DNA from 2 places in the Bacillus sp. PK6-16 genome. Region 1 is predicted to be linked to the other one. Evidence: a T-box and tRNA genes for the amino acid it is inferred to sense, from the RefSeq annotation. Region 1 holds a T-box; the other holds one or more tRNA genes.
The links. A T-box is a leader RNA that pairs with one kind of tRNA and senses whether it is charged. The one in region 1 lies ahead of serS (serine--tRNA ligase), so its partner is inferred to be a tRNA-Ser.
Positions count from the first base shown of each region.

Region 2: it encodes a tRNA-Ser, which carries the amino acid that the T-box ahead of serS (serine--tRNA ligase) is inferred to sense. The anticodon was not compared.

Region 1 covers NZ_CP096511.1:5,273,420-5,286,419, forward strand. Annotated here, with positions in the region: gene recR (recombination protein RecR) at 1-419, opposite strand, end outside; gene M1D66_RS27155 (YbaB/EbfC family nucleoid-associated protein) at 434-760, opposite strand; gene dnaX (DNA polymerase III subunit gamma/tau) at 786-2,474, opposite strand; RNA gene ffs (signal recognition particle sRNA large type) at 2,607-2,871, opposite strand; gene tadA (tRNA adenosine(34) deaminase TadA) at 2,951-3,451, opposite strand; gene M1D66_RS27175 (cysteine hydrolase family protein) at 3,561-4,100, shown strand; gene M1D66_RS27180 (deoxynucleoside kinase) at 4,226-4,861, shown strand; gene M1D66_RS27185 (deoxynucleoside kinase) at 4,864-5,532, shown strand; gene M1D66_RS27190 (sigma factor-like helix-turn-helix DNA-binding protein) at 5,568-5,960, opposite strand; tRNA gene M1D66_RS27195 (tRNA-Ser) at 6,127-6,219, opposite strand; gene serS (serine--tRNA ligase) at 6,374-7,648, opposite strand; T-box leader at 7,700-7,921, opposite strand; gene pdxT (pyridoxal 5'-phosphate synthase glutaminase subunit PdxT) at 7,976-8,566, opposite strand; gene pdxS (pyridoxal 5'-phosphate synthase lyase subunit PdxS) at 8,585-9,472, opposite strand; gene dacA (D-alanyl-D-alanine carboxypeptidase DacA) at 9,633-10,940, opposite strand; gene guaB (IMP dehydrogenase) at 11,054-12,517, opposite strand; gene M1D66_RS27225 (YaaC family protein) at 12,633-13,000, shown strand, end outside.
Region 2 covers NZ_CP096511.1:601,940-621,110, reverse strand. Annotated here, with positions in the region: gene M1D66_RS03110 (hypothetical protein) at 195-344, shown strand; gene M1D66_RS03105 (lipase family protein) at 682-1,404, shown strand; gene M1D66_RS03100 (hypothetical protein) at 1,481-1,615, shown strand; gene glgP (glycogen phosphorylase) at 1,719-4,127, opposite strand; gene glgA (glycogen synthase GlgA) at 4,146-5,576, opposite strand; gene glgD (glucose-1-phosphate adenylyltransferase subunit GlgD) at 5,690-6,724, opposite strand; gene glgC (glucose-1-phosphate adenylyltransferase) at 6,743-7,873, opposite strand; gene glgB (1,4-alpha-glucan branching protein GlgB) at 7,821-9,758, opposite strand; gene M1D66_RS03070 (CalY family protein) at 10,228-10,833, shown strand; gene M1D66_RS03065 (S8 family serine peptidase) at 10,866-15,089, shown strand; gene M1D66_RS03060 (L-lactate dehydrogenase) at 15,411-16,355, opposite strand; tRNA gene M1D66_RS03055 (tRNA-Glu) at 17,102-17,173, opposite strand; tRNA gene M1D66_RS03050 (tRNA-Ser) at 17,179-17,269, opposite strand; tRNA gene M1D66_RS03045 (tRNA-Asn) at 17,277-17,351, opposite strand; tRNA gene M1D66_RS03040 (tRNA-Ile) at 17,359-17,435, opposite strand; tRNA gene M1D66_RS03035 (tRNA-Gly) at 17,446-17,516, opposite strand; tRNA gene M1D66_RS03030 (tRNA-Lys) at 17,530-17,605, opposite strand; tRNA gene M1D66_RS03025 (tRNA-Thr) at 17,616-17,691, opposite strand; tRNA gene M1D66_RS03020 (tRNA-Phe) at 17,706-17,781, opposite strand; tRNA gene M1D66_RS03015 (tRNA-Asp) at 17,794-17,869, opposite strand; tRNA gene M1D66_RS03010 (tRNA-Met) at 17,873-17,949, opposite strand; tRNA gene M1D66_RS03005 (tRNA-Ser) at 17,977-18,069, opposite strand; tRNA gene M1D66_RS03000 (tRNA-Ile) at 18,087-18,163, opposite strand; tRNA gene M1D66_RS02995 (tRNA-Met) at 18,168-18,244, opposite strand; tRNA gene M1D66_RS02990 (tRNA-Ala) at 18,265-18,337, opposite strand; tRNA gene M1D66_RS02985 (tRNA-Pro) at 18,354-18,427, opposite strand; tRNA gene M1D66_RS02980 (tRNA-Arg) at 18,438-18,511, opposite strand; tRNA gene M1D66_RS02975 (tRNA-Leu) at 18,515-18,603, opposite strand; tRNA gene M1D66_RS02970 (tRNA-Gly) at 18,620-18,694, opposite strand; tRNA gene M1D66_RS02965 (tRNA-Leu) at 18,724-18,804, opposite strand; tRNA gene M1D66_RS02960 (tRNA-His) at 18,827-18,902, opposite strand; tRNA gene M1D66_RS02955 (tRNA-Thr) at 18,912-18,987, opposite strand; tRNA gene M1D66_RS02950 (tRNA-Val) at 18,992-19,067, opposite strand; rRNA gene rrf (5S ribosomal RNA) at 19,072-19,171, opposite strand, start outside.

The sequences.
Region 1 (13,000 bases):
ATCACTTCTTGTACCGTTTCATCATGTAGTCGCTTTAAGAGTTGCGGGATATTAATGTCTTCCGGTCCAATTCCCTCCATAGGAGAAATCGCACCACGTAACACATGATATACACCTTGATACTCTTTCATTTTTTCCATCGCGATTACATCTTTCGGTTCTTGCACGACACAAACAACTGATTGATCTCGATGTGAATCATTACAAATATAACAAGGATCACGATCAGTAATATGTCCGCATACAGAACAGTACGCTAAATCTCGCTTCGCATTTACAAGTGCTTTCGCGAAACCTAACACATCATCTTCTTTCATATCTAATACGAAAAATGCCAATCGAACCGCTGTTTTCGGTCCGATACCTGGCAACTTCATAAAACTATCGATTAGTTTTGATATTGGTTCTGGATAATGCATGTATCAATATCCTCCTAGAACATTCCACCTGGTAAGTTTAAGCCTTTTGTAAATTTACCCATTGTAGAGTTTGAAAGCTCATCAGCCTTTTTAAGTGCATCGTTTGTTGCAGCTAATACTAAGTCTTGTAACATTTCGATATCTTCTGGATCTACAACTTCCTCTTTAATCTTCACTTCAAGAATTTGCTTGTGACCATTTGCAATAACTGTAATCATTCCGCCGCCAGCTGTACCTTCAACTGTTTTTTCACCAAGCTCTTCTTGTGCTTTCGCCATGTCCTTTTGCATCTTTTGCATTTGTTTCATCATGTTATTCATATTTCCCATTCCGCCACGCATCATAATTAATTCCTCCTAATTATTATTACTCTTTTATTTCAATGAGTTCTTGCCCTACTAACTTCACTGCCTCTTCTATAAGAGGGTCTTCCTTTTTCTCCGGGCTTTCTTCAGACTCTCCGCCTTCACGTTGTAAAAAGTCTTCACGGATTTTACCCCATTCACTTTTTGGAATGGCAATCATATTTAACCTTTTACTTAGCAATTCAAATAAAGCTTGTTCTACTGTATCCATAGCTTCTCGATTTTCGCTCGCCATCTTACAGTGAATCTCATATTGAAATGCTAAAACGTAAGTGTCATCTGAAGCTGCCACTGGTTCACTATTTTCAAGTAAAACGGCAAACGCTACTTTGTTATATGATTTGAGTCTTCCTAACAACTCACCCCATACAGCTTTTAATTGTTCTAAATCTTGACGCTTCGCTTGTTTTAATACTTCATTTACACGTCCGACAGGAATTTTCATACTTCCTGTTCGTACCGGTTTTGGTGTTGCGCGTGTCTCTCTTACTTCCTGTTGTACACCAGCTGGCACACCGTTCTTTTTGACTTGCTCTAACTCTTTCTCCAGTTGCTGCATCCTGTTCATAATTGCTTGCAAACGATCTGTACCATTTGCTTGCATCATAAACTGTTGACACAATTGCACCATAACAACTTCTAAGAAAATACGCGGATGATTTGTCCACTTCATTTCCTGTTGTCCCTTACTAAGGGTATGAATAATCTCATAGATCACTTCCGGTTGCATTTCTTCACTCAACTTACGGAATTGATCATCTACAATTACTCGTTCCAACATATGTTCTAGTTGCGGTGAAGTTTGATATAAAAGCATATCACGATAATAGTAAATGAAATCCTCCATAAAACGAACTGGATCCTTCCCTTTACTCATCATTTCATCTATGATTTGCAATGCTCTTGATACATCATTTTCACGTATGCACTCTACTAAATTGCCTAAGTATTGCTGAGAAACAGATCCTGTTACGGCCAATACATCTTCTGTCGTAACAATCTCATCACTATAAGATATAGCCTGATCAATAAGACTAAGCGCGTCACGCATACCACCTTCGGCAGCACGCGCAACAATTTGTAATGCTTCACCTTCCACTTGCGTACCTTCATTTGTCACGACCGTTGATAATCTCTCAACAATATCATTCACTGATATTTTTCGGAATTCAAAGCGCTGACAACGTGAAATGATTGTAGGTGGGATCTTATGAGGTTCTGTTGTCGCCAAAATAAAGATAACATGTCCTGGCGGCTCTTCTAAGGTTTTTAAAAGCGCATTGAATGCACCCATAGAAAGCATGTGAACTTCATCAATAATGTATACTTTATATTCTACAGCACTTGGAGCATATTTTACTTTATCTCTAATATCTCGAATTTCATCTACACCGTTATTTGAAGCCGCATCAATTTCTAATACATCTGAAATGGATCCTTGTGTGATTCCTAAACAAGAAGGACATTCATTACAAGGTTCAGCTACCGGAGCATGTTCACAGTTAATTGCTTTTGCAAATACTTTTGCAATTGTCGTTTTTCCTGTTCCCCTCGGGCCAGAAAATAAATAAGCATGTGAAACTTTCTCTTGAAGAAGGGCATTTTGCAACGTTTTTGTCACGTGCTTTTGACCGACTACATCTTCGAACTTTTGCGGTCTCCATGTTCGGTATAACGCTTGGTATGACACGAAAATACGGCCTCCCTCAAAGGTTATTATCTCATTTATTATAACCCATTCTGTTTATAGATTCCAAAAGTTATTTTCTATACAAAAAACTCACCTTTGTATTAAGGTGAGTTTTGTATACATATATAACTGCCGTGCACCCTCCGTCGATTACGTACCATAAGCGTTACTCAAGCAGTTAGCTCGGTTCAGGCACTCCTGCGGCACACGAGAAGACCCGCTTATTGCTGCTTCCTTCCGGACCTGACAAGGTTCACGGGGTCCCGTTGCGCAGGACCCAAACGTCAACACCACTTACTTAAGGCAGACCTTACAGCAACATAACCTCGAGAGGGGATTCGGCCTCGCTAGAGCGGATTGCGAGTATAGGGCACCGCTACCTCCCCGCTTAGCACGGCAAAGTTAAAACCAATATTCGGTTGCCTTCATTAAAGGCATTATCAGTATAACTTGTTTCTTTAGAAAATGCAAATACGTTAGTTCCCAGTATTCTTCTCTAATTTTTTTATTGCTTTTCTTTTTTTACGAAGCTCTCTAAAAAAGTTTGTTAACAACGTACCGCATTCTTCCTCTAGTACACCAGATACTACTTCACATTGATGATTGAAGCGGTCATCCGTTAAAAGATTCATCAATGTCCCTGCACATCCGCCCTTCGGATCACTTGCACCATATACAACTCGCTTCACTCGTGATAAAACAATTCCACCCGCACACATTGGGCAAGGTTCTAATGTTACATACAATGTTGCATCTTCTAAACGCCATGTCCCTAATTTTTTACATGCATCATCTATCGCTAGCAACTCAGCATGAGCTATTGATCTTTGCTCAGTTTCCCTTAAATTATGGGCAACACTAATTACCTCACCATCTAACACTATAACTGCTCCAATTGGTACTTCCTGTATTTCCTCTGCCTTTTTAGCTTCTTCTATCGCTAATTGCATAAAATAAATATCTTGATCTTGTTCCATAACATAGTCCTTTCATTACAAATAAAGTACACTTATTTCCATTTACTACACAGGGGATAACTTTTACAAATTCAATCCACCCTAAAAGAAAAAAGAGAGGGGATTACATATGAAAAATACCGCCTTGCTCATTATCGATATGATTAATGACTTTCAATTTTCCCACGGACCCATACTAGCTAAAAAATGCGAAACTATAACAAACCCTATTTTACAATTAAAGAAAAAAATGAAATCCCTCGGCTATCCTATAATTTACGTTAATGACCATTATCAACTTTGGAGATCTGATATCGACCAACTTATTACTCATTGCACAAATGAATATAGCGAAAATATAATCCATAAGATTGCTCCAAGTTTTGATGAGTACATTTTTATTAAACCACATTATTCCGCTTTTTATGAAACACCTTTAAATTCATTACTAGGTTATTTAAAAATAGAAAATCTAATATTAACAGGGGTTGCCGGAAATATATGTATCCTATTTACAGCTAATGATGCTCATATGAGAAATTATAAATTGTATGTACCACAGGATTGTATCGCCTCTAACAACGACCAAGATAATATACATGCTTTAAAAATAATGGAAACTACATTGAAAGCAAATATAACATCATCAACCAAAATAAAATTTAATTAATACATATATCTATTTTCTAACTTTTTATATCAAATTAACCCGCTCGCTTCCCTCTTGTGCTACAATAATTCTGTTTTGTGTTTTTAGTAGTCACGGTAAATCACTGATTGAAAGGAGGAAACAGCGTGACCGGAGTACCATTTATCACGGTTGAAGGACCAATTGGTGTTGGAAAAACTTCACTTGCGAAGGAAATTTCAACTCACATGCAACTCCACTTACTAAAAGAGATTGTTGATGAAAATCCCTTTTTAGGAAAGTTCTATGAAGACATCGACGAATGGAGTTTTCAAACAGAGATGTTCTTTCTTTGTAATAGATACAAACAATTAGAAGACATTAACATAAAGTACTTGAATCAAAGGAAACCAGTAGTAGCGGATTACCATATCTTTAAAAATTTAATTTTTGCATCCCGCACATTAAAAGACTCTCAATATGACAAATACATGCAAATTTATCGTATCCTTACACAAGATATGCCTGTGCCAAATGTCATTGTTTATTTAACAGCTAGCCTAGAAACATTGCAAAAACGAATCGCCATGCGCGGAAGAGAATTTGAAAAAAACATGGATCCAAATTACTTACTACAGCTCACAAAAGATTATGAAACAGCAATGGATGCTTTTAAAAAAGATCATCCGGAAATACCAGTATTGAAATTTAATGGCGACGATATGGATTTTGTAAAAAATCCTGATGATTTAAACGTTATCCTATCTGCCCTTCAAAATACTCTCTTAAAGGAGTCGAAATAATAATGAATTTAAGGCAAAAATATGATATACCCAATGACGCAGTAATCACTATCGCCGGAACGGTAGGTGTGGGTAAATCAACTATGACAACTGCATTAGCTAATGCTTTAGGTTATCGCACATCATTTGAAAAAGTAGATTCCAATCCATATTTGGACAAGTTCTATGCGGACTTCACTCGCTGGAGCTTCCACCTACAAGTGTACTTTTTAGCAGAACGATTTAAGGAACAAAAAAGAATTTTTGAATATGGTGGCGGTTTTGTTCAAGATCGTTCCATTTACGAAGACACTGGAATTTTCGCAAAGATGCATCATGAAAAAGGAACAATGACGGAAACTGATTATGAAACATACAAAGGTTTATTTGACGCTATGGTCATGACTCCTTACTTCCCTCATCCAGACTTATTAATTTACTTAGAAGGTTCTTTTGATGATATTGTCGATCGTATTCAAGAACGCGGGCGCCCAATGGAACAGCAAACACCAATTGAGTACTGGAAAGAAATGCATGGGCGTTATGAAAACTGGATTAACAACTTTAATTCATGCCCTGTATTACGCTTAAATATTAATGAGTACGATATTTTAAAAGATGGTGATTCAATCGAACCAATCATAAAAAAAATTGGCCATTTTTTAAAACAAACACGTAAACTTGTAAAATAAAAAACCCGTGCATATGCACGGGTTTTCCTATTAAATTACTTCTTCTTTGTTGGAGCAATAATTTCACTCTCAGGTTTTCCTGCGTTAATACGCTGACGAACAGTACTTGTACTAATATCGTATGCTTCAGCAATCTCTTTAACAGTCATTTCTTTCCCGTTAATTACTGCCGTTAATACTTTACCTGTACGTTTTGGAGCTGCTTCTTTCTTTACAGCTGCTTTTTTAACTTGTTTTGGCGCCTCTACTTTACTCGTAGCTGGTTTTACATCACAAGTACAACCACAAAGTTTACGGAATGTATCATCACTAATAATGCGTGATACGTTTGCACCACTGTTTAAAATTCTATTGTTCTTACAGACAGGACATTGTACATAATATAAAGTTTTTCCATCTAAAGGAAACGTTTGTATAATAAGATCCATGTTGACTCCTTTCATATCTATGAAGATAATCATCGGAATATGAGTGTGTAATAAGGACAAAATTACCTTACACCATACTTTATGATTGGTTTTAAAATAAAAACTCGTTACGTGTTGGTAACGAGTTCTCCAATCTCCACTTATATGCGCTGTTGTCAATTATATCTGGAGGAGGTAGAGGGATTCGAACCCCCGCGCGACTCTCGCCGCCTGTCGGTTTTCAAGACCGATCCCTTCAGCCAGACTTGGGTATACCTCCATATTGACATCAAATATAATATCAAAAGAAAAACAGTTAGTCAACCCTACTAAAATAAATTATGAGGAAAGGAAAATTTTACTTTCCCCTTCCTACATTACAGTACTGACAACGCTCATAATTACCAATCACTCATACCGATGAATGTTTAAATTTACTTAATAACTGTTTTTCCTCCCATATAAGGGCGAAGAACTTCTGGAATTATAATTGTACCATCTTCTTGTTGGTAGTTCTCTAAAATAGCTGCAACCGTACGTCCAATTGCAAGACCAGATCCATTTAATGTATGAACATGTTCTGGTTTTCCATTTGGTTCACGGCGGAAACGGATATTTGCACGTCTCGCTTGGAAAGCTTCAAAATTACTACAAGAAGAAATTTCACGATATGTGCCATAGCTTGGAATCCATACTTCAATATCGTATTTCTTCGCTGCTGTAAATCCTAAATCGCCTGTGCACATACTCATAACGCGATATGGCAACTCTAATAATTGTAACACGCGTTCTGCATCATTTGTTAACTTTTCTAACTCTTCATAAGAATCTTCTGGTTTTACGAACTTCACAAGCTCTACTTTATTGAACTGATGCTGGCGAATTAAACCACGTGTGTCACGCCCAGCTGAACCTGCTTCAGAACGGAAGCAAGAGCTAAATGCAGCATATCTTATAGGCAATTGCTCTTTATTTAAAATCTCATCACGATGCATATTCGTTACAGGTACTTCAGCTGTTGGAATTAAGAAGTAATCTTCACTTTCAATACGGAATGCATCTTCTTCAAACTTTGGAAGTTGTCCTGTTCCTGTCATACTTGCACGGTTTACCATATATGGAGGTAATACTTCTTCATATCCATGCTCATCAGTATGAAGATCAAGCATAAAGCTAATTAAAGCACGCTCTAATCTTGCACCAGCACCTTTGTAAAATACGAAGCGGCTTCCAGTTACTTTCCCAGCGCGTTCAAAATCTAAAATTCCTAAATCAGTAGCAAGATCCCAATGTGGTTTTGGCTCATAAGTAAATTCTTTCACTTCTCCCCAAGTACGTGCTACTACATTATCATCCTCTGTTTCACCAACTGGAGCAGATTCATGAGGGATATTTGGAATAGATAACATTAATCTTTCTAAGTCTTCTTCAACTGTACGAAGTTCGTTATCAAGATCCTTTACTTTTTCTCCAACTTCACGCATTTCTAAAATTAGAGCTTCTGCATCTTTCTTTTCGCGCTTTAATACAGAAATTTGTTGAGATACTTCGTTACGTTTACTTTTTAATTCTTCTGTCTGAACAAGTAGTTCTCTTCTTCTCGTATCCAATTCTTCAAAACGTCCGAAATCAGTTAAATCTTCGCCTCTATGCTGTAATTTCGCTTTTACTTCTTCAAAGTTTGTACGTAAAAATTTAATATCAAGCATTATATACTCCTCCTTTTATTTTATAAAACACAAAAAACTCCCGTCCCTATATAAAGGGACGGGAGTTAACCCGCGTTGCCACCCTAGTTGAAAGCATTACCGCTTTCCTCTCAAGTAGAAATAACGGCTCTTCACCGGGAATGCTTACTAATCTAAAAGATATTCCACATTCCATTCCAGGATGGATTCACAAACTGTTTCTATCGATTTCCACCAACCATCGACTCTCTATAAGAAACGACATTTGTTACTATTTCCTATCAACACGCTTATTTTATAAAATTGTTACCATCAATTTACTATAATCTTATACAAGTTGCAAGTTACTTATACAACTTTTTTCATTTTCGCTTCTTTTACCATTTCAACAAAGTATGCTGTCACACGATGATCATCTGTTAATTCCGGATGGAATGAAGCTGCTAAAAACTGATCTTGTCTTACCGCTACCATTCGGTCACCATGCTTAGAAAGCACTTCAACATTATCAGCTACTTCTACAACATACGGCGCACGGATAAATACACCAACGAAGTCTTCACCCACACCTTCAATTGAAAGCGCAGCCTCAAAACTATCCTTTTGGCGTCCGAACGCATTGCGCTCAACTGTAATATCCATAGCACCAATATGTGCTTCTTCATAGCCAATAAGTGTTTTCGCAAGAAGAATCATCCCTGCACATGTACCAAACATTGGTTTACCAGACTTTGCAAATGTACGAAGTGGTTCCATGAAAGCATACTTATCAATAAGACGGCGCATTGTTGTACTTTCACCGCCCGGTAAAATAAGACCATCAATCTCTTCAAGTTGCTCTATACGCTTTACAACAACAGCTTCTGCACCACTTGCTTCAACTGATTTTACATGCTCACGAACTGCACCTTGAAGACCTAGTACACCGATTTTCACCATTTTAAAGTTCTCCTTTAATTACCATCCACGCTCTTGCATGCGTTGTTCTGGTAATAACGTTGAAATTTCGACACCCTTCATTGCATTACCTAATCCTTTAGAAAGGCTTGCAATGAGTTCGTAATCTTCATAATGAGTCGTTGCTTCAACGATTGCACGTGCAAATTTCTCTGGGTTTTCTGATTTGAAGATACCAGATCCAACAAATACCCCATCAGCACCAAGTTGCATCATTAATGCTGCATCTGCTGGTGTTGCTACACCACCTGCCGCAAAGTTTACAACTGGTAAGCGACCAAGACGTTTAATTTCAAGTAATACTTCGTAAGGAGCGCCAGTATTTTTTGCATATGTCATTAACTCATCTTCACGTAGACTCGCAACTTGACGGATTTCTGCATTGACTTGGCGCATATGACGCACTGCCTCTACAATGTTTCCTGTTCCTGGTTCACCTTTTGTACGAAGCATAGATGCACCTTCTGCAATACGACGTGCAGCTTCTCCGATATCACGGCAACCACATACAAATGGAACTGTGTAATCACGTTTATTTAAATGGTATACTTCATCAGCAGGAGTTAATACTTCACTCTCATCGATATAGTCTACCCCTAATGATTCTAATACACGTGCTTCTACAAGGTGACCGATACGGCATTTTGCCATAACCGGAATTGACACCGCACCCATAACTTCTTCAACAATTGTTGGGTCTGCCATACGAGAAACGCCACCTGCTGCACGAATATCTGCTGGTACACGCTCTAATGCCATAACGGCAACTGCGCCTGCCTCTTCTGCAATTTTTGCTTGTTCAGCGTTAACTACGTCCATAATAACGCCGCCTTTTTGCATTTCTGCCATTCCACGTTTTACACGTTCTGTCCCTGTTACATTTGTCATGTACAAAAACCCCCCTAGGTGAATTGCTTTCCCCCGTTAAAGGCGAAAATTAAGAATACTCTTACATTCTACCACTAACTATCAGATGCTTGTCTACTACTTTTTCATAAAGTCGGTATGAAAAATAGGAATAAAAAAAAGCTCCTATCGTGAGGAGCTTTTAAAACCAACCTTTTACTGTATCAACAGCACTATTCCACATACCACTAAAGAATGAACCAATTCCGCGCATAGCACGAGTAAACCAGTTTGCTTCTTCTACTTCAGATGTCGTTACAAGATCCACTTGCAGTGACTTACCAGTTAAAAATCCAGGGTCGTTTGTATCTTTTGGCGTAATTACCATTTGACCAAGCGCAGCTCCCTTTTTAATAGGTGCTTCTTGTCCCTTACTTGATTCTTTTAATTCTGTTTTATAAACATCTTTACTTCCTTTTGGCACTGGAAGTGAAATAGCTTGTTTCGTTTGAACTGCTACATCTTTATCTTTCGCATTTTCTACTCGTACTGTTTCTTGTCCTTTTACTGAAGAACCTTTTTTATACATTTGTTTCACTTCAAAGTTAGCAAATCCATAATCATATAGCTTCTTTGTTTCATCAAAACGTGCTGTATGAGAACTTGTTTTAATAACTACAGAAATAAAACGCATTCCGTTTCTTTCAACCGTACCAGTGAAGCAATCTCCTGCTTCTGGAGTTGAGCCTGTTTTTAGGCCATCTACGCCATCATATTCTTTAACTAAGCCCTTTAACATCCAGTTCCAGTTCGACATTCCAAACTTCTCTTTTTCTGGGCGGAATTCTTTTTTAGGGATTTTTGCTGTATCTAACACTTTTGGATAATCTTTAATTAAATGTTGTGCTAAAGTTGCAACATCCTTTGCAGACATTTTATTTTCTTCATCCGCTGTTGTTCCTTCTGGATGCATTCCCTTTAAATCTTTATTCGTTAAACCTGTAGAATTGACAAATTTATAATTTTTTAACCCTAGTTCTTTCGATTTGTCATTCATCATTTTTACGAAGTCTACTTCTTTACCTGCAATTGCTTCTGCTAATGCAATTGTTGCACCATTTGCAGAAAAGATTGCCATTGCTTCGTATAACTCTTTTACTGTATAAGAGCCACCATTTTCTAATGCAACATTTGATAATGAAGCATCTTGTGAAACCTTATATGCATATTCAGAAACCTTAATTTTCTGGTCCCACTTAAGTTTTCCTTTATCCACTGCTTCGTGAACTAAATATTCACTCATCATCTTTGTCATACTAGCAATGGATAATAATTCATCTGCATTCTTTTGATATAAAATTTTCCCAGAATTCGCTTCTACTAAAATTGCCGCACCTGCTTCAATGTTTAAAGCGGCTCCTGTTTCAGCTGATGCATTGCTATATGGCATAAAAATGCTACAAGCTAGTGTAAGCACTGTTACCAAAGCAATGAATCTTTTGCAAAACATACCTTTCACTTTTGCTACCCCCAATATCTATGTACTCACATAACCGTTATTCTAACATAATCAAAAAAAAATAGACAGAGATATCAAATCTCTGTCTATTTGTATATAAGACATTATAACGAGTAGTTTGGAGCCTCTTTTGTAATTTGTACGTGATGAGGATGACTTTCACGTAAGCCGGCACCTGACATACGAATGAATTGTGCATTTTCGCGTAAGAATTCTAAATCCTGTGCTCCGCAATATCCCATACCTGCACGTAAGCCACCAACTAATTGGTGAACTGTATCTGCTAAAGGTCCTTTATATGGCACTCGTCCTTCAATACCTTCTGGGACAAGTTTTTTATTGCCTTCTTGGAAGTAACGATCTTTACTTCCTTTTTCCATCGCACCGACAGAACCCATACCACGATACACTTTAAATTGACGACCTTGGTAAATTTCAGTTTCTCCAGGACTTTCTGCAACACCTGCAAACATGCTACCTAGCATAACAACATGTGCTCCTGCCGCTAATGCTTTCACCATATCACCAGAGTATTTAATACCGCCATCAGCAATAACTGGAATACCGTGTTTGCGAGCTTCTGTTGCACAATCATAAACTGCAGTTAATTGTGGTACACCAACACCGGCTACAACGCGTGTTGTACAAATAGAACCTGGTCCAATACCAACTTTAACTACGTTTGCACCAGCTTCAATTAATGCTTTCGTTGCTTCAGCAGTAGCAACATTTCCAGCGATAATATTTAGTGATGGGTATTTAGCACGAACTTCTTTTACCTTATCAATAACACCTTTAGAATGCCCATGTGCTGTATCAAGTACAATTGCATCTACACTAGCTTTTACTAATGCATCAATGCGAAGCATAGCATCCGCTGTTACACCAACTGCTGCTCCAACTAATAAGCGCCCTTGCTTATCCTTAGCAGAGTTTGGGAATTCAATTACTTTTTCAATATCTTTTATTGTAATAAGCCCTTGTAATACACCGTTATTATCAACAAGAGGGAGTTTTTCAATTTTATACTTTTGTAGGATCTTTTCAGCTTCTTCCAGTGTAGTACCAACTGGAGCTGTAATTAATTGTTCTTTTGTCATTACGTCAGAAATTTTGATTGAGTAGTCTTGGATGAAGCGCATATCACGGTTTGTAATAATACCAACTAATTTTCGCTCATCTAAATTATTTACAACCGGTACACCTGAGATACGATATTTTCCCATAAGATGTTCTGCATCATATACTTGATGTTCTGGAGTTAAGAAGAAAGGATCTGAAATAACCCCGCTTTCAGAGCGCTTTACTTTATCAACTTGCTCTGCTTGTTGCTCAATAGACATATTCTTATGAATAATTCCTAAACCACCTTGGCGAGCCATTGCAATAGCCATGTCAGCTTCTGTTACTGTATCCATTCCTGCACTAATTAACGGGATGTTTAGCTGTAAGCTTTCAGATAAAACTGTTTTAACACTTACTTCTCTTGGTAATATATCTGACCTAGCTGGTACAAGTAATACATCATCAAAAGTCAAACCTTCTTTAACAAATTTAGATTCCCACATAATTGTTCCCCCTATGATACCAGAAATTATTATTAGTAGCTTATCAATTGGTTAAAATACTGTCAAGGACGTATATATATGTTAGAATTTTTAGACAATAAAAGGAGCGTAATATATGCATCAAACATCTTGTACTTGGCAGCAGTTAAGTTTCTTTTTTTCATCTCAAAACGTACAACGTTATCTTGCCCGTTGTTATGAAAAATCCTCTATTCAGGATGCAGAAAAAAAAAGTTTTGAAAATTGTTATCCCTTTATTTATTACTTAGAACACGGGAAAAATTATTATGAATTATATAAGACTGCTCCATTTTCCATTCAACCAATGTTGTTATTTTATGGAATTAGTCAACTGTTTAAAGCATGCCTACTAACTATTGACCCTAACTATCCTGAATCCACTACTGTTTTAGCTCATGGCGTTACAACTCGCAAACGAAAAAAACAAGGGTATCAATTTTTAGAAGATGAGGTGAAGGTACA
Region 2 (19,171 bases), 630 kb from region 1:
AACTAATAAAATAATAAAATAATAAAATTAAAACACCCTTGCTTGCAGTAATGCAGTGAAAGGGTGTTTTAATTTACGTCTACAAACGAGAAAAAGCAGTTAAAATAAAGTAATAAGGTTTACTTCAGGAAAATAAGGTATATTATATTTGTTGAATAGATTCTCTTTAGAGACAAGAAAAGTAGGTGAACAAAGTGGGAAAATATCAATTGGATTCCAAAAGTCAGGTAGCTGTGGCAAAGTTCCATGAAAAACAGAAACCTGCCAAATTTGATAAAAAGCAGCAACTTGAAAAATTGCGTACGGAATATTTGAAAAAGAAGCAAAAACAAACAGATAAATAATACGTTTTGTTTTTCAAATTTTTCTGTATATAGTGTAAACAAACACAAGAAAATAGGTAAGTTATTCATTGTTCAAATATATACAGGCTATTTTTTCAAACCTCTTACTTATGCAACTAACGCATGCGTCAGTTCATTAAGAATAACTAAAAAAGTCGATTCCTTGAGATGAAAAAGAGTAAACAGTGCCCTTATCGGGCACTGTTTTATTTTGACCTTATAATTTCCTCCACTGATTTAGATAAGCGATACAAGCTATTCCCCACCTCCAAAAGAATGAATCAAGTTCCTCACTGCATATATTAAACTATACTTTTTCTTAAGGAGGGCTTCCTTAATGCGTACTCCTTTATCCTTTGATAAAGACACTGCCATACTGTTAGCTTCTTGTTGTGAGTTAACGTATGAACAATATAAACAAAATGGCATTTTCGAGATACCAGATGGTTTTCAATATGTACAAGGGTTTCAAGGAAAGGCCATTCAAACAACAGAATGGTTCGGATTTATATTAGAATCTGAGGATACAATTATCGTTGCCTTCAGAGGCACTCAAACAGACCCCGATTGGATTATTGATTCTCTCGTCAATCAAAAACCTTATCCTTATGCTTTAAATGGCGGAAATGTCCATAACGGTTTTCTCTCTATTTATGAGTCTTGTCGTGATTCTATTATGGATATGCTCGTATCATTGCCAGCACATAAAAAACTGCTAGCTACTGGGCATAGTCTAGGTGGCGCACTTGCCACATTACACATATTAGATGCACGTATAAATACTGCCTTCGCACAGTATGGACTTTATACATTCGCTTCTCCAAAAGTAGGAGATATCGCTTTTCGAAATTATTATAAACTACAAGTAGCTAGTAGCTTTCGTTTCGTCAACTTGTTCGATGTCGTCCCACTTCTCCCTCCCCGAAACATAAATTTTAATGATCATGATTGGGAGTATGCACACGTCCATCACAACATGACATTTACAAAAAACACAAAATCCATTACAAATAATCATTCCATTACAACATACAAAACATGTCTGACTTCTCATTTTTAACCAGTAAACAATTGGAAATAAAATATTCGTATACTATAATAATGTATGAAGTTATTTTTGGATGAGGGGACCTTACATGTTAAAATTTATCTTCGCACTTTTTCTTATTGTAATTTTTACGGTTACAGGTTTCTTTACATTTTCATACTTTGCGACAGGAGAGTATGATGGGGCAGGTATCATATATACCACTGTTCCATTTCTTTCTTAAGCAAAATAAATAAAACGAGCTTAATTTTATTAAGCCCGTTTTATTTATTAATATCCATTTCGGTTGGTAAATCGATAATATATATCCCAATATAGCAACCTCTTTAAAACTGTTTAACTGCATTACCAATACCCCAAATTTCATTACTGTACTGCAAAATTGTCCGATCGCTCGCAAAATGACCAGACTGTGCAATATTTAAAATCGACATTTCTAGCCACTTCGTTCGGTTCTCATAAGCTCTACCGACAGCCTCTTGTCTTTCAGCATATGGACCAAAATCTCGCAGAACGAAATATTCATCGTTTTGAATAACGAGAGAATCGTAAATCGCTTCAAATTCAGCTCCCGATTGTGCAAAGAAACCATTTGTTAATTGATCAACTACTTTTTTAATGTGTCTATTGTGGTGATAATAATCACTTGCACGATAGCCACCATTTTGATAGTAATGAAGAACTTCTTCGGCCGTTAAACCGAAAATAAAACAGTTATCATCACCGACCCGGTCTTTTATTTCAACGTTAGCACCGTCTAGCGTTCCGAGTGTAATCGCACCATTCATCATAAATTTCATATTACCTGTTCCCGATGCTTCTTTACTCGCCGTTGAAATTTGTTCACTTACATCCGCCGCTGGGAATATATCTTCCGCTAAAGAAACTCGATAGTTTTCTAGAAAGATAACTTTCATATATTGACTGACATACGGGTCATTATTTACTTTTCTTGCGAGTTCATTTATTAATTTAATAATTTTTTTCGCGTAATAATAGCCAGGTGATGCTTTTGCTCCAAAAATAAAAGTACGCGGATAAAATGTAAAACTAGCATCCTCTTTCAAACGGTTATATAAATATAAAATATGAAGAACATTTAATAATTGTCGTTTATAAGCATGTAATCTTTTCACTTGCACATCAAAAATAGAATTTGGATCAATGGTAATCCCCATTGTATTATGAATACGCTCTGCTAAAATCTCTTTACGCTCTTGTTTTACCTCTGCAAATTTCTCTTGGAAACTCGCATCATATTGAACTAATTGTAGCTCTTGAAGCTTAATCGGTTCTTTCTTCCACTCCGTTCCAATCGCCTCTGAAATGAGATTTGTTAACTGTGGATTTGCTTTCATAAGCCAGCGCCTATGAGCAATTCCATTCGTCTTATTATTAAACTTATCTGGATAAAATTCATAAAACAATCGCATTTCCCGCTGCTTTAATATTTCCGTATGAATTTTTGCTACACCGTTTACGCTATGGCTACCGACAATCGCTAAATGAGCCATTTTCACAAGGTCATGTGCAATAATCGCCATTGCTTCAATACGATCCCACTCATACGGATACTGTTCCCACAGTTCATGACAGAAACGTTCATTAATCTCTTCAATAATCATATAAATTCTCGGTAATAACGGTTTAAAAATGTGAATTGGCCACTTTTCGAGCGCTTCTGATAACGTCGTATGATTCGTATAAGAAATCGTCTGCGTCGTTATGTGCCAAGCTTCTTCCCATGCTAACTTTTCTTCGTCTAGTAAAATACGCATCAGTTCCGGAATTGCTAAAACCGGATGTGTATCGTTAATATGGATCGCAATTTTTTCATGTAGTTGACGAAGGTCACCATATCTTTCTCTATGCATTCGAACGATATTTTGCAAACTTGCTGATACGAGGAAATACTGTTGTTTTAAACGAAGTATTTTTCCCTCATCATGCGTATCATCTGGATATAAAAACTCCGATACAGCCTCTGTTTCACGCTTATATTTCAAAATATCTTTGCAGTTTTGCGGGAAAGGAACTGGTTCAGCATTCCAAAGTCTAAGTGTATTTACAGTACTCGTCTCATAGCCAACTACCGGCACATCATATGGCACGGCCATAATGACTTCTGCATTTGTATGCCTAAACTCTAAACGCCCGTCAATTTCCAGCGGTTCAACACTGCCGAAATAACTTACTTCTACAGCTTGATCATACCTTCTTACTTCCCATACGTTTTCATGAAGAAGCCACTGTTCTGGAAATTCAACTTGATAACCATCAACAATTTTCTGATCAAACAAACCATGTTTATAACGAATTCCACAGCCGTGTCCTGGTAAGTTTAAAGATGCGAGTGAATCGAGAAAACAGGCTGCTAAGCGTCCAAGCCCACCATTACCAAGGCCTGCATCTGCTTCCACTTCTTCTAACTCTTGTAACGAAATCCCTAGTTCAGATAACCCCTGCTCGCATACATCTCGAATACCTAAATTCAAGATGTTACTTCCAAGCAAACGTCCAAGCAAAAACTCAATAGACAAGTAATACATTTGCTTTTGCTCTCCGGATCGATAACTCTCGTTCGTTGCAATCCATTGACTATTCATATACTCACGTACCATATGGCCGAGCGTATTATATTGATCACGAGTTGTAGAATCTTTAAAACTTTTACCATACATCGTCTCTAACTTTTCTAGAAAAGTTGATTTAAAACTTTCAACATGAGTAAACATTTTTTCACCACCTACATGTTATTCCATGAGACTTTTATACAATTCCTTATAAGCAAGAGCCGATTGCTCCCAGCTATAATCTTCAGTCATCGCTTGTTTTACAAGCTGCTCCCACACTGGTTTATCATGATAGAATTCAATTGCACGATGAATCGTATGCAGCATGTCATGTGCATTAAAATTCGTGAAACTGAAACCATTTCCTTCGCCTGTTTCTTCATCATAAGAATGTACCGTGTCGTTTAACCCACCTGTTTCTCTTACAATTGGAATTGTACCGTATGCTAATGCGATAAGTTGTCCAAGTCCACACGGTTCAAACAGCGATGGCATTAAAAACAAATCGCTTCCCGCATACACTTGGTGAGCTAATTCTTCATTAAATCCGATATAAACTTTTACCTTCTCCGGATACTCATATGCCATCCACTCAAAGAATTGCTCATATTCCGAATCACCTGAACCTAAAATAATACATTGTACATCTTCTTCCATTATTTCGCGGAATACAGTACGTACTAAATCAAGACCTTTTTGTTTCGTTAATCTCGTTACCATTGAAATAATTGGTGTATCCTCTTTTTCTGGCAAACCAAAATAACGCTGCAAGGCGCGTTTATTTTCACTCTTTTCATATAATGACTCTGCATCATACTGAGCCTTAATATACGAATCCGTTTCTGGATTATATACGCTCGTATCAATACCATTTACAATGCCGCTAAGCTTATCATTATATTTTCGCAGTAATCCATCTAACTTCTCACCGAAAAATTCATATTGAATTTCTTCTTTATACGTCGGGCTCACCGCTGTAATTTGATCCGAAGCGATAATACCGCCTTTCATAAAGTTTACGTTTCCATAAAACTCTAGCTGCTCACTATGAAAATATTCATCACCAAGCTCTAACAAGTCGTACATCACTTCAGGAGGAAATACACCTTGGAACTGCAAGTTATGAATCGTATATACCGTTTTAATACGCTCATATAACGGGTTATCTTGATACTTTTCACGAAGTAAGAAATTAACCATAGCCGTATGCCAATCATGGCTATGAAGAACATCCACTTCAAAATCAAGGTGCGGAATACACTCTAACACTGCTTTTGAGAAATAAGAAAAACGCTCTCCGTCATCGTAATGACCATACAGAGAATCTCTCTTAAAATAATATTCATTATCTATTAAGTAATACGTAATTCCGTCTTGCTCACCTTTTAAAATTCCACAATATTGATTTCTCCACCCAAGAGGGACGTTAATTACTTTATGTAACGTACATCCATCTCTTAACTTTTGCGGAATGAGACTATAATTCGGAAGTATAATACGAACGTCCACTCCTAATTTTTTTAGCTCTTTTGGGAGCGCACCCGCTACATCAGCTAATCCTCCCGATTTCACAAACGGTACACATTCTGATACTGCAAATAAAATATTCACTTGTTGTCCCACTGCGCGAAAAGTTTTTATTACTCCTCTTGCAGCTTCCTCCCTTCGAGTTTTCATTTAAATTAAAACTTTAATCAGTGGAGGAAAAAGCCCCCACTGATTCTTTAGGAATAACTATTAATCGTACTGTTTTGTACGCTTCCTTTTTCTACAACATACGGCTCATCGGCGTTTCCTTTTAATACGACACCGTCGCCAATTTTCACGTCTTTATCAATAATAACACCGTCTATTATACAGTTATCTCCAATTTGGCTCTTTTGCATAATAATACTGTTACGAATAATTGAACCTTTTCCAATTTTAACTGAACGGGAAACAACACTGTTTTCGACTTCCCCTTCAATAATACTGCCATTTGCAATCATTGTATTTTTCACGACTGCACCCTTTAAATAACGAGTTGGTGGCTCATCTTTTACTTTCGTAAAGATCGGTGCTTCTTTCTTAAATAATTGCTTCCAAATAGCAGGTTGCAAAATTTCTAAGCTATGTTTATAGTAACTTTCAATCGAGTCAATAATTGCTACATATCCAGTATGTTCATATGTAGCAATGTGTAATGATTTCCCGCGCTTTTCTCTCACTACATCAAATAAACTGTATTGTTCCACACCTTTATATGACTCAAATAAGTCTAACAATAATTGTTTCTTTAACACGTATGTTTGAAGCGAAACCCCTTCATGGCAAACTTCTGTAATATCAGCTGCCGTATGTATATGTCGCTCTAACACCGCTTGAAAATTTAATGCTGTTACGAGATGGCTATTCGTAATAACAACGTACTCTTCTCTGCTTCTTAGAAAATAATCAATATGTCTTCTAAAGTGTGCAAAAGACCCAAATTCATCTTGGTCACATTGGCAGTTTGGCGGGAATAAAAATAGTCCGTCTCGTTTTCTATCTAAATCCCACTGTTTTCCTGAACCAACATGGTCCATTAACGAACGATTTTTATGGCTTGTAAAAACTGCCACACTATGAATACTAGAATTCACCATATTTGAAAGCATGAAATCAATGAGTCGATAACGGCCCCCAAACGGTAACGCCGCTAGTGAACGATGCCCTGTTACTTTCTTTAAGGAAGGAAAACTTCCCGTTGCATTAATAATTCCTAACATTTTTTCTCCCATTCATTTCATCCCCCTTTTCTATTTCCCTTCAGCAATTAATACTACATCGTCAACATTCTTTTCTGGACGAATGATTGTTCCATCTTCGATAACCATTTCTGATCCAACAATCGCTCTTTCAATCACAACATTTTTACCAATCTTAGCCCCTGGCATAACGACAGAATCAATCACCATACTTCCTTCTTCCACCGTCACTCCTTGGAATAACACAGAATGCTTCACGTCCCCTTCAATGACGCATCCTTCGTTAATAAGCGATTCTTCTACTTTCGCCTTTTCAGCAATATATTGAGGCGGTTCGTTTGGATTGACAGAGTAAATACGCCAATTACGATCGTTTAAATTCAGTGATGTTTCATCGCGAAGCAAATCCATATTCGCTTCCCATAAGCTCTTCACCGTTCCAACATCTTTCCAATATCCTTCAAACGGATACGCCATTAACTTCTTCCCTTCATCCAATAAAAGCGGAAGTACGTCTTTTCCGAAATCGTTACTAGATTCAGGGTTTCTTGCATCCATCTCTAAATACTCTTTCAAAATTGACCAATTAAAAATATAGATTCCCATTGATGCAAGATTACTTCTTGGAAATTGTGGTTTCTCTTCAAACTCAACAATCTCCATCTCTTCATTCGTATTCATAATGCCAAAGCGACTCGCTTCATCCCAAGGTACTTCAATAACAGAAATGGATACATCCGATTCTTTCTCAATATGGTAATCTAGCATCTTACTGTAATCCATTTTATAAATATGGTCGCCTGATAAAATGAGAACATACTCCGGTTCATACTGACTTAAATAGTTTAAGTTTTGATAAATGGCACTTGCCGTACCTGTATACCACTTAACCCCTGAAGACTCCGCATAAGGAGGTAATACTGTGACTCCACCGTTTACTCGGTCTAAATCCCACGCATTTCCGATTCCGATATAATTATGAAGTTCGAGTGGTTGATATTGTGTTAAAATCCCAACCGTTTCAATACCAGAATTCGCACAGTTACTTAGCGTAAAATCAATAATGCGATATTTACCACCAAATGGAACAGCTGGCTTGGCTAAATTTTTTGTTAATGCACTTAAACGACTACCTTTTCCCCCTGCTAGTAACATTGCTACGCACTTTTGTTTTTGAGCCATCTTGTTTTTTGCTCCCCTTTCTCGTCTTCACTGGTCGTAATATGGATACGCCAAATGGTGGAATTGTAATCTCTACATGTGCTGCTTGATTATGGTACGGTTCTAGAATCGTCTTAAGACGTTTCTTATTCACTTGCCCCGAACCGCCATATTGCTGTGCATCACTGTTTAAAATCTCGTTATAATACTCGAAATCTGGTACACCTACTTTATAGTTTTCATATGTAGCTTTCGTAAAATTACATACGATAACTAACGCATCCTCTTGTTTATCCCCTTGACGGATAAACGAGAAAATACTTTGCTCGTTATTATTAGCATCAATCCACTGAAAACCTTCAGGCGAATGATCAAGCTGCCAAAGTGGTTTTGAGCGCTTATACAATGCTATGAGCTCTTTAAAGTAATCATGCATATAACGATGCATTTCAAAATCATGTAAATTCCAATCTAAATCTTCAAGGTCTTTCCACTCATCAAACTGCCCGAATTCTCCTCCCATGAAAAGTAATTTCTTTCCTGGGTGAGTAAAGAAATATCCATATAATAAACGAAGCTGAGCAAACTTATCCCAGTAATCACCTGGCATTTTATTTAATAACGACTTTTTCCCATGAACGACTTCATCATGAGAAAGCGGTAATATGAAGTTTTCAGAGTACGCATATAGCAAAGAAAACGTCATTTTCTCATGAATGTGTTTCCTATATTCAGGCGCACACTCCATATATTTCAGCATGTCATTCATCCAGCCCATATTCCATTTGTAATTGAATCCAAGCCCACCTTCATACGTTGGAGTTGTTACAAGTGGCCAAGCTGTTGAATCTTCTGCCGTCATAAGAAAATCTTCATCCTCTGCAAACACTGCTTCATTTAACTCTCTTAAAAATGAAACAGCATGCTCATTACTTTGCTCTTGTCCTTCTTTATTCCAGTACAACATGTTCGCAACTGCATCAACTCTGAAACCATCAATATGGAAATATCTCATCCAAAATAACGCATTTGAAATTAAGAAATTACGTACCTCTCTCTTTCCTAAATCAAAATTGACAGTTCCCCATACTGGATTTTCTTGTACATCTTTATCTTTATATTCATAGGTCGGTGTACCATCAAACAAATATAAACCGTGAGCATCTTTACAAAAATGCCCCGGCACCCAATCTAAAATGACACCGATTCCATATTTATGACATTCGTCGACAAAATGCATTAAATCATGCGGCGTACCAAATCTACTCGTCGCTGCATAATATCCCGTTCCTTGATATCCCCAAGAACGATCATATGGATGCTCAACAAGCGGCATAATTTCAATATGTGTAAATTGATGTTCCACCACATATGGAATGAGTTCTTCTACCATTTCCCTGTAAGAATACAGTGTTCCATCTTCTTTCTTTTTCCAAGAACCAAAATGCAATTCATAAACTGTCATCGCTTCTTTATAAATCGATTTTTTCTTTTTCTTACGAATCCAGTTTTTATCATTCCATTCATATCCCTTTATATCAAAAACTACAGATGCCGTATTCGGTCTTACTTCTGCATATACAGCATACGGATCTGCCTTTAAAATGACGTCACCAGCCAACGTTTCAATCGCATATTTATATATTTCTCCTTCTTCAATATGCGGTATAAACAAGGACCAAATGCCTTCTTCTGTCACTTGTAGCATTTTATGTTGCTCATAATCCCACTCATTAAAATCTCCAACAACACTCATTGCTTTCGCATGAGGAGCCCACACTGTAAATCGTACTCCTTGAATCTCATCTTCCGTCACAACATGTGCGCCAAAGATATTATAACTTTCATAGTACTTTTCTGTATGAAACTCATCTCGTTTCACTTCTTCACAATTTATTACACTCAATATGCTCACCTCACTTAGATGACAGAATTTTTTATACTTTAACTATTTCTGCGAAAAACTGCAATATCCTTGTTAATTTATAAAAAACATTCGTTTTTTTCTTAAAAATGTTAGTTTTCCTTCACATTTCCGTGTAAAATATCGAATTTTGACGAATATTCATTGAAAACGCTTTATTATTCTTCTATATTTTTACCAATTATTTTTTCTCAACCTTTATTTTATTATGTTTATCCTATTTTTCATGCTATTTTCCACTTAAATTCAAAACAAAATAATCTGTCATAAAAAAATGTTTCTCAATATTTTTTGTCACAATGTTATTGAAATGCGAAATTTATAAGCATATACTTGTTCTCAATAAAGAACGACGATCTTTCGTAACTACAATTCATAGCGGACTACTATGTTTACTCGTTTATCCTTGTTGCGAACGGTTGCTATACAAATTTAACTAGGAGGCTTTCTTATGTCATTAAAACAAAAAGTAGGAATGGGAGTTATCACCGCTTCACTTGGCTTATCCCTTACATTCGGCGGTGTATTCGCCTATTTCAGTGATTCAGAAACATCAAGTAACTCATTTCAAGCTGGAACACTAGATCTTTCTATTAATCCAAGTGTAATCGTTAATGTGAAAGATTTAAAACCAGGTGATTTTATTGAAAGGAACTTCAAGCTTGAAAATAAAGGTACATTGGATATCGCAAAAGTAGCACTTGAAACATCATATGAAGTTACAGATGCAAAGCAAAATAATGACGGTGAAGATTTAGGTGATCACATTATCGTCAAGTTTCTAGTAAATGATGGACAGCCATCTAATCCAAACGATGATCATGAGATTTTGTGGGAAACAAAACTATCACAATTAAAAACTATGAAACCTGAAGATGTCGCTACTTCTCTAGAACGTCATAACTTAATAGACGGTATTAAATCTGGTGAAACAGATTATTTACACGTCCTCTTCTCATTTGAAGATAACAACCAAGATCAAAATAAATTTCAAGGTGATTCCCTGCAGCTAAACTGGACATTCCATGCAGAGCAAACACCAGGCGTGGAGAAATAATTTTTAAAATATAAATTACTGGAGGCTTATACATGAAAAAGAAAAATCGTTTTGTTACCGGAATTGTAACGGCTGGCGTTCTATTTTCAACTGCCCTTCCATTCAATGTACTTGCTGAAAATCCTATTAACCAAATTGACTCTTCAAACGCCCAGTCTTTACTATCAAAACTTTCTAAAGAACAGCGTCAGGCATTACAAACGTTAGATGCCAATCCTGGCTTTACGATTTCGCCAGATATTAATACGAGTAGTCCCGAACCAGTAAATATCATTGTAGAATTTCAAACTGCGCCAGTAAAAATTAATGAATTAAAACAAAAAGAAAAAGGATTACAAGCTGCTCCTGAAAATATAAAAGCACGTATTGATCAAGAACATGAGGAATTTCAAAAAGGACTAAAACGTCTTTATCAATTCAGCCCATCAGTAAAGTCAGGGAATTTCCAGTCAGTACAAATTAAACGTTCTTATAAACATGCGATAAATGGGGTTGCGCTGACATTACCAGCAAATACAGTGGAAGAATTGTTACGGATTGGCGTTGTAAAACGTATTTGGAAAGATTACGAAGTGAAATTAAATTTACCGAAACAAGCAGAGCAAAAAGCGCCTCAAAAACTAACAGATAGTATTCCGCAAATTGGGGTCGATAAGTTACATAGTGAAGGCATTACCGGAAAAGGAATTAAAGTTGGTGTATTAGATACGGGTATTGATTACAATCACCCTGACTTAAAAGATGTATATAAGGGCTATCGCGCAAAACCTGGCGAAGATTCTAGCAAGGTAGATCCAAACTCCGTAAAAGGTTGGGACTTTATTAATAACGATGCAGATCCGATGGAAACAACTTATACAGAGTGGCAACAATCTGGTGCTCCTGAATTTGATGATCGCGGCTCTTCCTTCTACACCGCCCATGGTACTCACGTAGCAGGTATCGTTTCTGCTCAAAAGAAAAATACATCAGATTCCGCAGTAAAAGGCGTTGCCCCTGACATTGAACTGTATAACTATCGTGTACTCGGCCCATACGGAAGTGGAGATAGTTCAGGCATTATCGCTGCAATTGATAAATCTATTTCTGACGGTATGAACGTTATTAACTTATCATTAGGTGATGATAGCAACAATCCACTCGATCCAACATCTATCGCTGTTAATAATGCAATGCTTTCAGGCGTTGTTACAGTCGTTGCTGCTGGCAACTCTGGTCCAAATCCAGCGACACTCGGTTCACCAGGTGCTTCTCCATTTGCAATTACGGTTGGAGCAAGTGATAGCTCTATTTCCTTACCGAAACTATCAGGTCATGCGGGACAATTACAATTTCCTAACCTAATTCTATTCGGCAAAAATTTCACTGATAAAATAGAGGATTTCAAAGGACAATCTCTATCTATTGAATCTGTAGGAATTGGTACGTCTGACGAGTTTAGTAAAAAAGATGTAAAAGGAAAAATCGCTCTCGTTGCACGTGGTACACTGTCATTTGATGAAAAAATTGCTAACGCAAAACAAGCTGGTGCAAAGGCCGTTATTATTTATAACAATGTGGACGGAGAAATTCCTTTCTACGTTGGTGAAAGTACAAAATACATTCCAGCATTCCGCCTAACGAAAGAAGACGGTGAAAAACTAAAAGCTCAAATCGAACAAAGTAATACATCCTTTACTTTTGACGAACTTAGTTATATTCAAACAGAAGGCGATCATCTTGCAGACTTTAGCTCACGCGGTCCTGTTACATCAAATGATGATATTAAACCAGATATTACAGCGCCTGGTGTTGCTGTACTTTCAACAGTACCTGAATATATTAATGACCCACAAGAGGGCGAAAACTATGACGTTTCCTATGAGCGTATGCAAGGAACATCTATGGCTTCTCCTCATATCGCGGGCGTTGCTGCTCTTATTTTACAAGAACACCCAGAATACTCTCCATTCGATGTAAAGGCGTCTCTTATGAACACAGCTGATGATTTAAAAGAAAAGTATTCCGTATATGAAGTTGGAGCTGGACGAGTAGATGCATACAACTCCGTTCATACGGAAACAAGTTTTAAAGTGCTAGATACAACAAAAACAGTTGTAAATGATGAAGTAATTGAAGTACCAGAAGAAACCGGATCCATTGCATTCGGGAAGTTCTATCAAAAAGACGGTGAAGCTCTTGAACAAAAACGCAATGTAAAAGTAGCTAATCATAATAAACAAGAGAAGAAAGAATTTAAAACAGAAATTTCTTATACACCAGCTTCTCCTTCCATTAACGACGCTACCGCAAATGGTGTAAAAGTTTCTATTGCAGAAACAATTACTGTTGATGCTGGAAAATCAGATGAAGTTGAAGCAAAAATTAATATTCCAGCTGGCGTGAAGCAAGGCCGATATGAAGGATATATTCATATTACAAATACGAAAAATAAAGAAGAAACGTATCAAATACCATTCTCTATTCGTGTATCAGAGCCTGGTATTGAAAATGCTTTTTTATCAAGAAAATCCATTTCAACTGATACATCTAAATTCAATCCATATCGTGAATCGTATTTACACGGAGCATTCCAATTAAATAGCGACCTTGAGACGTTAGATCTTATCGTGAAGGATTCAAAAACAAATAAAGCGCTTGGCTTCATTGGAACATTAAACACAAGCGGACTAAAAACGGATGTGTATTACTACTTAGATTCATTCTTTAACGGCAGAGTATATCCTTTCACAAATGATCCTGCAAAACCAATTGGTGATGAGAAAATCGACTTACCAGAAGGCGATTACACAATTGAATTTGTTGGCTATGATAAAGATGGTAAAGCACGTGTGAAAGGTGATTATGTCGTAATTGATAATACACCGCCAGAAGTAAAATTAACTGGATTAAAACCTGGTATTTATGAATTAAATGAAGAAAACTATACAGTAGAAGACGGTAAAAAGGCATTATGGATTAAAGGAAATGTGTATGATTCGAATGTTGACTACTTAAAAGGAAAAGGATTAAACATTACGCAAGAAGCAAACGGAGTGATGTATTATGACTATTCTCCATACTTGCATAAGTTTTTACCTATTAATGCAAACGGTGACTTTAAAGTTGGCATTACTCCTGAATCCTTTAAAGTGGAAGGTCCAATGAACACAGGGGTATATATTTTCGATTATGCAACTGCAGGAGTTGACTATCCAAGCGGTGTAAATAACTATTGGTTTATCCCGCAAGGAGCTCAATATGCGAAAACTAGCTATGATAAAAAAGAAGTATATAAAGGTGATGAATTCACTGTGACGCTAAACGCCAAACATGTGAAACAATTTGTTGCTGGGGAATTTAACGTAAAATTCCTAGAAAAGAACTTCAAATTTGCAAATGCGAAATTGAATCCTGCTTTTAAAAAACTCCTTTCTGAAAAAGGGGTAACAGCAAAAGTAAATGAACCGAAGCTAGAAGCAGGCTCTGTTACAGTTGGCGGTGCTATCGATGACAAAAACTTCGCTGGATTAGATGGTGATTTCCCGTTCATTGATGTAACGTTCAAAGTAGAAAACGATGAGTTTTATGAAGCAAATGCTCAATTAGAGTTACCAGTGTTTGTATACTGGAAACCAGGAGAAACAGAGCCAAATAGAATGCGTGTCCTTCAAGATCAATCATTCTCAGTAATGTCCTTAAACTCATTAGTAGAAGGAAATATTAAGCCTGGTGCATTCTTAAATGAACGTGGATATTTAGATGAAAAGTTCGATTATACAAAGCTTGGCGTAAAAGTATATGCGACTGATTCTTATCGTCATAAGTTTGAAGGCTCACTAGATAAATACGGATACTTCAAACTAAATGGACTTCCAGTTAATAAACGCGACTATAACTTATATGTAGAGGTGCCAGGACATTTAACAAGCCGCCTAACAACGAAACTTGGTACTGAAAAAGACGGTAAGCTGCTTGGCCAATATTATTATGCAAGACCTGACGAAAACCTTGCCGGCGATGTAAATGCTGATAAAGTAATCGATATTAGAGATGCTGAAATTATCGCTAGCAACTATGGCAAAAAAGGACTAACTGTAAAAGACGGAGACCTTAATAAAGATGGGATTGTCGATGAAAAAGATATTCGCTTCGTCGAAAAGAACTTCTTGAAAAAAGGTCCGGATGCATCTAAATCACAAACACCTGTAGAAAAATCCAAAAGCGGTACACTGGCAGATATTTTAAAGAAATTAGGATTAACGCCTAAAAAATGATAAAGTGAAACTTTAATCAGTGTGGGGTGTTAATCCCCCACTGATTATTAGTTGAACCAATCGGGCTTTTACGGGCAGTTGATCACCAAACTAACTTCTTTGCTTTCGCTGCATTTTGAGGTGGGGATCTTACTGCCCGTTAATGCGGGATAATAAAGAGCACTCTACTTAAAGTAGAGTGCTTTTTTCTATAAACGACCCTGATCCAGCAAAAGGGGTATATTGGGGATATACAAGGGAAACCGGAAAAGGAATTTATATTAAATTATATGAATTTAGAGGTAGGAAGCAGTGTCCCGCCCCTAAATGATTTAGCAATTATTATAGTACTGGTGCCATTGTTTCTTTTAATACTTTTACAGAATGAGCGAACTTCGCTTTTTCTTCTTCATTTAACTCAAGCTCTACGATTTCACGTACACCTTCGCGGTTAATTACAGCTGGAACACCTACGTAAGCATCTTTCTCACCGTATTGGCCTTCAAGGTATGCAGATACAGTTAATACGCTGTTCTCGTTGTTTAAGATTGCTTTAGTTACACGAAGTAGTGACATACCGATTCCGTAGTAAGTTGCACCTTTACGCTCGATGATATGGTAAGCTGCATCACGTACATTTTCGAAGATTTTATCTAAGTCTTCTTGTTTGTACTGTTCGTTGTTAGCTAAGATTGTTTCTAGTTTTTGTACACCGATAGTAGCGTGGCTCCATACTGGAAGTTCAGTATCACCGTGTTCACCAACGATGTAAGCATGAACGTTGCGTGGATCTACATCTAAGTAGTCACCTAACATGTAACGGAAACGAGCAGAGTCTAAAGTAGTACCAGAACCGATTACGCGCTCTTTCGGTAAACCAGATTCTTTCCAAGTTACGTAAGTTAAAATATCAACTGGGTTAGTTGCGATTAAGAAGATTCCATCGAATCCGCTATCCATAATGCCACGAACGATTTGTTTAAAGATCTTTGTATTTTTCTCAACTAAGTCTAAACGAGTTTCACCTGGCTTTTGTGGTAACCCAGCAGTGATAACAACTAAATCTGCATCTTTACAATCTGCATAGCTACCGCTCCAAACTTTTGTTGGTGATGGAGAGAATGGTACCGCATGGCTTAAGTCCATTGCTTCCCCTTCTGCTTTTGCTTCATTAACATCTACTAATACGAATTCTTCAGCTACACCTTGGTTGATCATTGAGTAAGCGTAACTACAACCTACAGCTCCTGTTCCTACTAATACTACACGATTGATACCTTTTTTCATGGTAATTTCCCCTCTCTATTGTTCACATATATTTTTTATGATTGTTTAAGTAATTAATTAAAATACTAATTTAATGTTGTTTAACTTCTTTACATTCATATTGTAGCACGTATTATTGTGAATTACTTCACAAATTATGACCTATTTGTGAACTTTTTCACATAGAGTGTAAAGTTATTGGAATAGGTGTGGAATCCATTTCAATGGAGGCGTTTTCTTTAGATTGTGAAAGGGATTTTCTTGTGTTTTTTGTCGGTAAGTGAAATTATACCAGCGATTTTTAGAATATATCGACTGTAACTCCAAATATATCAGCGATTATTGAAATTTATCGACCGTAACTCAAATTATATCAGCGATTTTTGCAATATATCGACTTACCGACAAAACTCGACAATACTGACAACATAAAAAAGCTGTCTTCAGTAGATCACAGCTATTGAGAGAAAGCAGCTTCTTCTATATATTATTTATTTTCCACAGTAGCTCCCAGATGCATTTTCATCGGTTTCTCCAAGTGTAGGAGGCTACAGCCATACAGCTGGGGTAAAAGTTCAAGTTGAAGTTAATTCCTTCATATTCATACAGGTCCAAATAATTAACATGATTGTATTTACGGCTCTCTATGTACCCAACTGCAACAGCGAATACTTCATATTTCTTCTATTGCATAAAAAAGCAGACTATCCAAAGTCCATTTTTATACAACAAAAAAGAGATAGCAGATTATGCTATCTCTTTTAGTATGACCCGTACGGGATTCGAACCCGTGTTACCGCCGTGAAAGGGCGGTGTCTTAACCACTTGACCAACGGGCCAGTTCTGGCAGAGAAGAAGGGATTCGAACCCTCGCACCGCGTTCGCGATCTACTCCCTTAGCAGGGGAGCCCCTTGAGCCACTTGGGTACTTCTCTATAAATATGGCTCCGCAGGTAGGACTCGAACCTACGACCGATCGGTTAACAGCCGATAGCTCTACCACTGAGCTACTGCGGAACAATTATGGTGGGCCTAAATGGACTCGAACCATCGACCTCACGCTTATCAGGCGTGCGCTCTAACCAGCTGAGCTATAGGCCCATAATTGAAAAGCGGGTGAAGAGAATCGAACTCTCGACCAGAGCTTGGAAGGCTCTTGTTTTACCACTAAACTACACCCGCATTAAATTGTAAATGGTGAGCCATGAAGGACTCGAACCTTCGACCCTCTGATTAAAAGTCAGATGCTCTACCAACTGAGCTAATGGCTCATTTTGAAAGTGGTGCCGACTAGAGGACTTGAACCCCCAACCTACTGATTACAAGTCAGTTGCTCTACCAATTGAGCTAAGTCGGCTTGCGACTTCAAAATGGTGGCTCGGGACGGAATCGAACCGCCGACACGAGGATTTTCAGTCCTCTGCTCTACCGACTGAGCTACCGAGCCTTTATGTAAAAATGGCGGTCCCGACCGGGGTCGAACCGGCGATCTCCTGCGTGACAGGCAGGCATGTTAACCACTACACCACGGGACCATTTGGTTGCGGGGACAGGATTTGAACCTGCGACCTTCGGGTTATGAGCCCGACGAGCTACCGTGCTGCTCCACCCCGCGATGATAAAATATTTACTTTAGAAAAAATGGAGGAGGTAGAGGGATTCGAACCCCCGCGCGACTCTCGCCGCCTGTCGGTTTTCAAGACCGATCCCTTCAGCCGAACTTGGGTATACCTCCGAGATATATACGTCTAATGGTGGACCTTGTAGGACTCGAACCTACGACCGGACGGTTATGAGCCGTCTGCTCTAACCAGCTGAGCTAAAGGTCCTTTATGGTAGCGGCGGAGGGGATCGAACCCCCGACCTCACGGGTATGAACCGTACGCTCTAGCCAGCTGAGCTACACCGCCATAAATGATATTAATATAAGTGGAGCCTAGCGGGATCGAACCGCTGACCTCCTGCGTGCAAGGCAGGCGCTCTCCCAGCTGAGCTAAGGCCCCATATTTTTTAGGGATATCGGGAAGACAGGATTTGAACCTGCGACCCCCTGGTCCCAAACCAGGTGCTCTACCAAGCTGAGCCACTTCCCGTTAATAAAAGCGCGCCCGAGAGGAGTCGAACCCCTAACCTCTTGATCCGTAGTCAAACGCTCTATCCAATTGAGCTACGGGCGCATATGGTGCCGAGGGCGGGGGTCGAACCCGCACGGTGGTCACCCACCGCAGGATTTTAAGTCCTGTGCGTCTGCCTGTTCCGCCACCCCGGCATGTCATATTGAAAATTGGAGCGGAAGACGGGATTCGAACCCGCGACCCCAACCTTGGCAAGGTTGTATTCTACCACTGAACTACTTCCGCAAGACATGTATGAGTTATTTAATTAAAAGTGCGGGTGAAGGGAGTCGAACCCCCACGCCAAAGGCGCCAGATCCTAAGTCTGGTGCGTCTGCCAATTCCGCCACACCCGCATATTAATTTATTTAAGAAAAATGGGGCGACTGATGGGAATCGAACCCACGAATGCCGGAGCCACAATCCGGTGCGTTAACCACTTCGCCACAACCGCCATGATTTCTGGTGCCGACTAGAGGACTTGAACCCCCAACCTACTGATTACAAGTCAGTTGCTCTACCAATTGAGCTAAGTCGGCTAAATGGTGGAGGATGACGGGATCGAACCGCCGACCCCCTGCTTGTAAGGCAGGTGCTCTCCCAGCTGAGCTAATCCTCCATTTGCCTGGCAACGTCCTACTCTCACAGGGACAAGGTCCCAACTACCATCGGCGCTAGAGAGCTTAACTTCCGTGTTCGGTATGGGAACGGGTGTGACCTCTC